Regions from separate parts of the Rouxiella badensis genome, predicted to be linked through region 1. Evidence: predicted binding sites of a transcription regulator. Region 1 holds the regulator's gene; the other holds the start of a gene.

Evidence for each region. The regulator PhoB, encoded in region 1, activates phosphate uptake and scavenging genes when phosphate is short. The targets are predictions, from matches to a motif close to CTGTCATAAAACTGNCNNAT.
Region 2: phnC (phosphonate ABC transporter ATP-binding protein) is a predicted target of PhoB. The motif match lies at 2,549-2,568, and genes of this name have one in related genera.

What each region holds. Positions count from the first base shown of each region.
Region 1 covers NZ_CP114062.1:3,114,583-3,118,935, reverse strand. The annotation lists gene sbcD (exonuclease subunit SbcD) at 1-1,075, opposite strand, end outside; gene phoB (phosphate response regulator transcription factor PhoB) at 1,296-1,985, shown strand; gene phoR (phosphate regulon sensor histidine kinase PhoR) at 2,072-3,391, shown strand; gene O1V65_RS14440 (cobalamin-independent methionine synthase II family protein) at 3,700-4,353, shown strand, end outside.
Region 2 covers NZ_CP114062.1:2,767,276-2,771,628, forward strand. The annotation lists gene phnE (phosphonate ABC transporter, permease protein PhnE) at 1-500, opposite strand, end outside; gene phnD (phosphonate ABC transporter substrate-binding protein) at 600-1,532, opposite strand; gene phnC (phosphonate ABC transporter ATP-binding protein) at 1,662-2,498, opposite strand; gene dld (D-lactate dehydrogenase) at 2,697-4,353, shown strand, end outside.

The sequences.
Region 1 (4,353 bases):
CTTGTTGTTGCAGGCCCAGCAAGCGCTGCTCCTTGCTGCGCCGCAGCAGTACGACTTCGACCGGCAGCGGGTCGGTAAGCTGCTGCACCCGCCGCTGAATGTCGCTGAGATAGTCCTGTGTCGCGACCTCGATATCCAGCCAGACCACTTTCCCGTTCTCGAGGCCGGCATACGGCAGCAGCTGTTTTTCGATTTCGGCCAGCGTCCCTTTGATAATTTCCATCGGCTGTGAGCGAGGAATAACCAGCGTCTCGACGGCGTTGAGCTTCTCGGCGGTGAAATCGAGCAGGTAAACGCTCTTTTCATTGCTGGCTTCATCGAAACTGAGCGGAATCGGTGAGCCGCTGTAGCGAATATGCTCAGTTTTGGCAATTTTTTGCGCCTTGTGGATGTGCCCGAGCGCAACGTAGTCGACCGGCGGGAAGGCCTGCGCGGGGAATGCATCGAGCGTACCGATGTAAATGTCGCGCACCGAGTCGGAGGTGCTGACGCCCACGGTAGTCAGGTGCCCGGTGGCGATAATCGGCAGGGCGCCGCCGAGCTCATCGCGCCTGTCACAGGCCGCCTGATAAAGCGAGGCATAGTGCGCGGCGATGGCCTCCTGCAACGCCAGCTGTTTCTCGTTGCCGGACTGTCCGGCCTGGCTTGAAAGCAGGTCACGCGGGCGCAGGAACGGGATAGCGCAAAGTATCGCCCCCGGTTGCCCCTGGCGATTTTTCAGGGTCAGCACCTGACGCGACAGATCTTCGCCGACGGTGGCAATCACCTGGGTATTCAGGCAGGAAAGCAGCTCGCGCGATTCATTTAAGGTGGCGACGGAATCGTGATTCCCTGCCAGGACGATGAGCTGACAGCCTGTGCGCTGAAGGTCGACCACAAAGCGGTTATACAACTCGCGCGCGTAGCTTGGCGGCGAGCCGGTATCGAAAATATCCCCCGCGACCACCACCGCATCTATTTGATGTTGTTCAACCTGTTCAATCAGCCAGTTGAGAAAGGCCTGATGTTCGGGAGCGCGGCTTTTGGTAAAGAAGTACTGACCGAGGTGCCAGTCAGAGGTATGAATGAGTCGCATGGGGGGCTCGCGGTGGCGGTAACAGGCGATAAGTATAAACGCCGAGGGTAGTGGCTGTCGCCGAAAAACCTTTTCAATGACAAATGCCTGGGTCAAAAATAACGCCTTGGCTACACTTAAACGCAGCGTAAATTCTTTTCATAAATCTGTCACAAAAGTGACGCATAATGACGCCCGAAATCAAAATTAAGTTCGCTAACTTATTTGGCAGGCTATCAAAATGGCTAGACGCATATTAGTTGTGGAAGACGAAGCACCGATCCGTGAAATGGTTTGTTTTGTGCTTGAGCAGAATGGTTATCAGGCCATTGAAGCTGAAGATTTCGACTCGGCGGTCAATCGTCTGATTGAACCTTACCCTGAGTTAATTTTGCTGGATTGGATGTTGCCCGGTGGGTCAGGCATTCAGTTTATCAAACACCTTAAACGCGAAGCGCTGACCCGAGATATTCCGGTGATGATGCTCACAGCAAGAGGTGAAGAGGAAGACCGTGTGCGTGGGCTCGAAGTCGGCGCCGATGATTACATTACCAAACCCTTCTCTCCCAAAGAGCTGGTGGCCCGTATTAAGGCCGTTATGCGCCGCATCTCTCCGATGGCGGTCGAGGAAGTCATTGATATGCAAGGCCTTAGCCTTGACCCATCCTCGCATCGCGTTATGGCGAACGAGCTGGCGTTGGACATGGGCCCAACCGAATTCAAACTGCTGCACTTCTTCATGACGCACTCTGAGCGCGTCTATAGCCGTGAACAGTTGCTCAATAACGTCTGGGGCACTAACGTTTATGTAGAGGATCGCACGGTTGATGTGCATATCCGTCGCCTGCGTAAAGCGTTGGAAACCAGTGGGCACGACCGCATGATCCAGACGGTTCGCGGAACAGGCTACAGGTTCTCGACTCGCTACTAATACCCTTCATCTTTCATGTTGCAGATGCGCAGGCAACATGAAAGATATTGGGTAGGCATCTCTATCACTCACAGCGGAGATACTGTGTGTTAGAACGATTATCCTGGAGGCGTCTGGCTGGTGAACTATTTATGTTCTGCTGTCCTGCGCTTATCCTCGCCATTTTTATTGGTTATCTGCCCTGGCTGCTGCTGGCTTCCGTGCTGGCGGCGCTGGGTTGGAACTATTTTAACCAACTAAAGCTTTCCCACTGGCTGTGGCTCGATCGCAGCATTACCCCTCCTAGTGGACTATGGAGCTGGGAACCGCTGTTCTATGGCCTTAATCAGATGCAGATGCGAAATCGCCGCCGGCGACGCGAGCTGGCGCTGTTGATTAAACGTTTTCGCAGCGGGGCGGAATCGCTCCCTGATGCCGTGGTATTGACCACCGAAGAGGGCAATATTTTCTGGTGTAACGGCCTGGCTCAGGAGCTTCTGGGCTTCCGCTGGCCGGAAGACAACGGCCAGCACCTGTTTAACCTGCTGCGCTATCCTGAACTGCGTGTTTGGGTGCAGAGTCGAGATTTTACCCGCCCGCTGACGCTGCACCTTAATAATGAGCACTACGTCGAGTTTCGAATCATGCCGTATTCGGAAGGACAACTGCTAATGGTGGCTCGCGACGTGACGCAAATGCGCCAGCTTGAAGGGGCCCGACGCAACTTCTTCGCCAACGTGAGCCACGAGCTGCGCACACCGTTGACCGTCTTGCAGGGCTATCTGGAGATGATGGACGATTCCACGCTGGAGGAGCCTTTCCGCAGCAAGGCACTGGACACCATGCAGGAGCAGACGCGGCGGATGGACGGTTTGGTCAAACAGCTGCTGACGCTGTCGCGCATCGAGGCTGCCACTAATATCGATCTACAGGAAAAAGTCGATATCCCGGGCATGCTGGGCATGCTGGAGCACGAGGTTGCTGCGCTGAGCGCTGGACGCCACGAAATCGTGTTCAAGATTAACGAACATCTCAAGGTGTTTGGCAACGACGAGCAGCTGCGCAGTGCGGTATCGAATCTGGTGTATAACTCGGTGAACCATACGCCGCCCGGCACGCGCATTGAGGTGAGCTGGCAGCAGACGGCGCAGGGCGCACAGTTTCAGGTCAGTGACAACGGGCCGGGCATTGCTCCGCAGCATATTCCGCGTCTCACCGAGCGATTCTATCGGGTAGACAAGGCGCGTTCGCGTCAGACCGGTGGCAGCGGCCTCGGGCTGGCTATCGTGAAGCACGCACTGAGCCATCATCATTCCCGTCTGGATATTGACAGTGAGGTCGGTGTCGGTACCCGCTTTATGTTCACGCTGCCTAACCGGCTGATAGTCACTAACGCACCCGCTGAGAACCAGCGTGTTAAGCACTGACGCTTCCCTTAAACGGTCCTTTGATGGCCCGTTTTCTTTTTCACTCTCCCGCAAAATGCCTCGTCGATTTCATTCAAAATGAAATCATCACACGTGATCATGAATATTTTTCAAGTGATGTGAAAATTACTCGTTTTGTGATGAAGACTATTCATGGCAGCATAGCCTTTAAGCCGTTTAGACATCCAGAAGTCTATATATCACTCAAAGTAACTATTCACATTGTGAACTAACTCGCTTTGACCTTGGGCTACCCTTTAATTAATTGCAGCGGCGTAACGCGCCGAGGCGTTTGTCAGGAGTTGAAAATGTCACAGCCAAACCCAGTCTATCGTGCCGAAGTTGTTGGTAGCTTCCTGCGTCCGGAAGCACTGAAAAAAGCCCGTCAGCAGTTCAAAGACGGTGAAATCGATGCGCAGCAGCTGCGTGCGGTGGAAGACACCGAAATCCGTCGTGTGGTAGAACAGCAGCGCGAAGCCGGTCTGCAAGTGGTCACTGACGGCGAATTCCGCCGTGCGTGGTGGCACTTTGACTTCTTCGAAGGCCTGCAGGGCGTTGAAGGTTATGATGCAGAGCAGGGGATTCAGTTCAACGGCGTGCAGACTAAATCACGCAGTATCAAAGTGGTCGATAAGATTGCCTTTGGCGACCACCCAATGCTGGAGCATTTTCATTTCCTGAAAAGCATCAGCGGCGACGCGGTAGCGAAGATGACCATTCCTAGCCCAAGCGTGATGCACTTTCGTTATAACCGCGATGCGGTAAAAAACGTATATCCAAACCTGGAAGACTACTTTGAAGATCTGGCGCAGGTTTACCGTGACGCGATTAAAGCCTTCTATGACGCAGGCTGCCGTTACCTGCAGCTGGACGACACCGTCTGGGCCTACCTGTGCTCTGAAGATCAGAAGAAGCAGATTGTGGCACGCGGTGATGACCCGCAGGTGCTGGCCAAAACTTAT
Region 2 (4,353 bases), 350 kb from region 1:
AGCGTCAGGGCGATAAAACCGGGGATAGCACCGATGCCAAACGCCATTACGCACATCACCGCCCACGCCAATTCGGGCATGGTACGCAGGAATGCCACGAAGGTACGCACGCTAAATTTTAGCCATTTCGGCGAATCGGTATTATTGGCCGCAATAAAGGCCAGCACGACAGCGAGCACGGTTGACAAAATGGTCGACGAAAAGGCCAGCTGAATAGTTTCCCAAATCAATGGAAGCTGAATGTTTAAACGATAACCCCAATAGGCCAGAGAACCTTTGGTATGTCCGTCGGCAAACAGATCGTGCCAATGTAAAGTGGGCACCGTTTGACCAATATAGTCAAAAAAGTGTGGCGCATTGACGAATATCGTTTTTAAATTAAGCTCAGAAATACTCCCCGCCCATAAATAAAGGACTAACATCAAGCCAGACCAAATTAACGCCTCTCTTTTTTGCTTGCTGCGTATTTGCTGGTAATAATGATGAAATTCAGTATTCAAAATAAGGCTTCCACAGTTGATGGCGGAGATAATAATCTGCACTGCCTGATAAAAATAACGCGCCAATAATATGGCGCGTGGTTGTCGAGAGTCTGAGGTTTAACGACCGCCTTCAGTCAATGCCTTTTTCATATCGATGATTTGCTGATAATCGGCCAGCGTTGCCGGACCAATATGCTGCTTACCGCCGACGGCTTTAATAAAGCAGGCGTGATCATCTTTATCCAGCTTATTAATTGCCGCCACAACTTTTGCCTTGAAATCAGCAGGCAGCGAATTGCTCACCAGGATTGGGCCATTAGGGATCAACGGCGACTCCCAGATGATACGGATCTGTTTCATCAGGTCCGGGTGGTCCATACGCATCATGCGACCAAATGCGCCTGAGGTATAGCCAGTTGACGGGTCGCCAATCATCGATGACCAAGCAACAGCACCAGCAAACTGGCCGTTCAGCACGCCAAGAATATCCTGTTCATGACCGCCAGAGAAGGTCGTACTCGAGAAGAAATGGTTGTAGCTGTTGTCGGTAGTCCCGCCAAACATCTTCTTGAAGGCTGCGTTAGGGATAAGATAGCCCGAGGTGGAATCAGGGTCCGCAAAACCAAATGCGGTGCCTTTCAGGTCTTCCAGCTTTTTATATTTACTGTCGGCTTTAACCAGAACAACCGAGTGATAACCGCGTGACTGATCGGTGTCATCAACCAGAATACCTTCGATGCTGACGGCTTTCGGATTATTAAGATAGACCGACGCGAAGGAAGAAGGCGACATGCTTAATACCATATCAACTTTCCCGCCCAACAGCCCCTGAATAACGCCAGAATAGTCAGAAGAGTTACGTAATTTTGTATCTACATTCAGTTCTTTATCAAAGAACTGTTTTACACACATGTTATCGCCAATTTGCTGTGTGGCGTTCTGACCGCCGAGAATGCCCAGGTTTAACTCTTTTGGTGCATCTGCGGCCATGCTATTCATTGCTGCCATGGTCCCTGCAACGAATACCGCCAGACGTAATAGCTTCTTCATGTAATAATAACCCTTGTGTAGATTGATTAAATTAGAATGAAATAGATAAATGTGAAAGCAAATACGTTATGCCATCCGTGGCATGACAAATAGAATGACGGCCAACTATTAATTGTTAACAGTTAATCATTAACCGTTTACCGCTTCACTCTCTTCGCCATACAGTTGGTGCAAAATCGAATCGGTTAAATAGTCTGGATGTCCATCGTAAATAATCTCACCGTGGGCAATACCAATAACTCGGGTACAGAAATCTTTAACCAGTTCAACCGAGTGCAGGTTAACCATGACGGCGATGTTATCTTCGCTGACTTTTTTCAGCGCATTCATAATACGTAAGGTGTTTTTAGGATCTAGCGAGGCGACAGGTTCATCAGCCAGCAGAATTTTAGGGTTCTGCATCAAGGCACGACAAATTGCTACCCGTTGCATCTGACCACCGGACAGGTTTTCGGCGCGCTGTAGCGCATGGGGCAATAGGTGTAGCCAGTCGAGCAGAGAGATCGCTCGCGCACGATCTTCATCATCAAACTGGTTGAAGAAAGACCTGAAGGTTGAGGTCTGGCTCAGGCGTCCCAATAGCACATTGGTCAAGACGTCTAGACGAGGTACCAGACAGAAATCCTGAAAAATCATGCCACAGCCCGCTCGCCAGCGGCGTAATGCCTTGCCGGTCAGGCCCGCCAGCTCCTGTTTTTCACCACCGTCATAGTGGCAAACCACGCTGCCTTCACTCAGTGGAATAGTGCCATTGAGCACGTGCAGCAGCGTGGATTTTCCCGCGCCTGAGCGGCCAATCACGGCAACAAATTCACCGGCGTGGAGTTCAAAATTAATATCATTAAGCACACGACTGCCTGATTTATAAGATTTAACCAGGCCTTTAACGTCTAACACTTTATTCTGATGCTGTGGCTCGGCCTGAGGATATTCAGCCTGTGCCAGCTTAAGTTGAGCTTGCGCCATCATGCTGTCTCCGGTTACGTGCAGATTCTGACGTCCATTAAGCGCGACAACTATGACAGATTGATGATGTTTTAATGGACGAAAGATGACCTTCTTCCATTGATAAAACGTATCTTAAATACCTTAAATAGCAATTAAGCCTATGATTAGAGTCAAGCTAACGGCAAAAATGTGCCGAAACAACGACAGGGAGGCAGAATGACTCTTCAGCATCCGTCCACACCAGAGAGCAACGCCGCATTGATTGAGCGGCTCAAAAATATCGTCGGAGGTCGTCACGTATTGACCTCCGAAAGCCAGACCGAACGATACCGCAAAGGCTTTCGTTCCGGAGGCGGCAAGGCGCTGGCGGTTGTTTTTCCGCAGACCTTGCTCCAGCAGTGGCAGCTGCTACAGGCCTGCGTCGAGGCCGACAAAATCGTTATCATGCAGGCCGCGAATACCGGTTTGACCGAGGGGTCAACGCCGAGCGGCGAAGATTACGATCGCGATATCATTATCTTCAGCACCTTGAAGCTCAACGGCATTCAGCTGCTTGATGACGGTAAGCAGGTGATCGGTTTTCCCGGCAGCACGCTGTATGAGCTTGAGAAACGCCTTAAACCGCTGGGACGTGAGCCCCATTCGGTGATTGGCTCTTCCTGTATTGGCGCGTCGGTCATTGGCGGCGTGTGCAACAACTCGGGCGGATCGCTGGTGAAACGCGGCCCGGCCTATACGGAGCTGGCGCTGTATGCACAGAGAGATGAGCAGGGAAAGCTAATCCTTATCAACCATTTGGGCATTGACCTCGGCGCGACGCCGGAAGAGATCCTCACCCGTCTTGAGCAGGGGAACTATACCCCCGCCGATATTCATTACGGTGATCTACTGGCCTCCGATCACGACTATGCCGAGCGAGTGCGCGACGTCGATGCCGACACGCCTTCACGCTTCAACGCCGACAGCCGCCGCCTTTATGAAGCTTCAGGCTGCGCCGGTAAGTTAGCCATTTTTGCCGTGAGGCTCGACACCTTCGAGGCCGAAACTCAACAACAGGTGTTTTATATCGGCACGGACAGCACCGCCGTGCTTACCGATTTACGCCGCAGCATACTCGGTGAGTTCAACAATCTGCCGGTCGCCGGTGAGTATATGCATCGCGATATTTTTGATATTACCGAGGTCTACGGCAAAGATACCTTTTTGATGATCGACAAACTCGGCACCGACAAAATGCCTGAGATATTTACCGCCAAAGGTAAGTTCGACGCCAAAATCAGTAAGGTGCCCTTTCTGCCCAAACATTTCAGTGACCGCGTTATGCAGTGCCTGAGCCGCGCCCTTCCCAACCATCTTCCGCCACGGATGAAGAAATACCGCGATCGGTACGAACATCATCTGCTGTTGAAAATGTCCGGGGATGGCGTGGCGGAAGCGCAAAACTTCCTGACCCATTTCTTTGCCGACAGAGACGGCGACTTTTTTGTCTGCTCGGCGGATGAAGGTAAAAAGGCTTTTCTGCATCGTTTTGCGGCCGCCGGTGCTGCGGTGCGGTATCACGCCGTGCATGAAAAAGAAGTGGAAGATATTTTGGCGCTGGATATCGCCTTGCGACGCAACGATCGCGACTGGTTTGAAGTGCTCCCGCCCGACATTGACCAGCAGTTAGTGGCAAAACTGTATTACGGCCACTTTATGTGCCACGTTTTCCATCAGGATTACATCGTCAAAAAAGGCGTCGATAGCAAAGCGCTTAAACATCGGATGCTGGAGATTCTGGATGCCAAAGGTGCCGAGTACCCGGCAGAGCACAACGTTGGCCATCTGTATTTCGCCAAACCGCACCTGCAGGAGTTCTATCGTCAGGCCGACC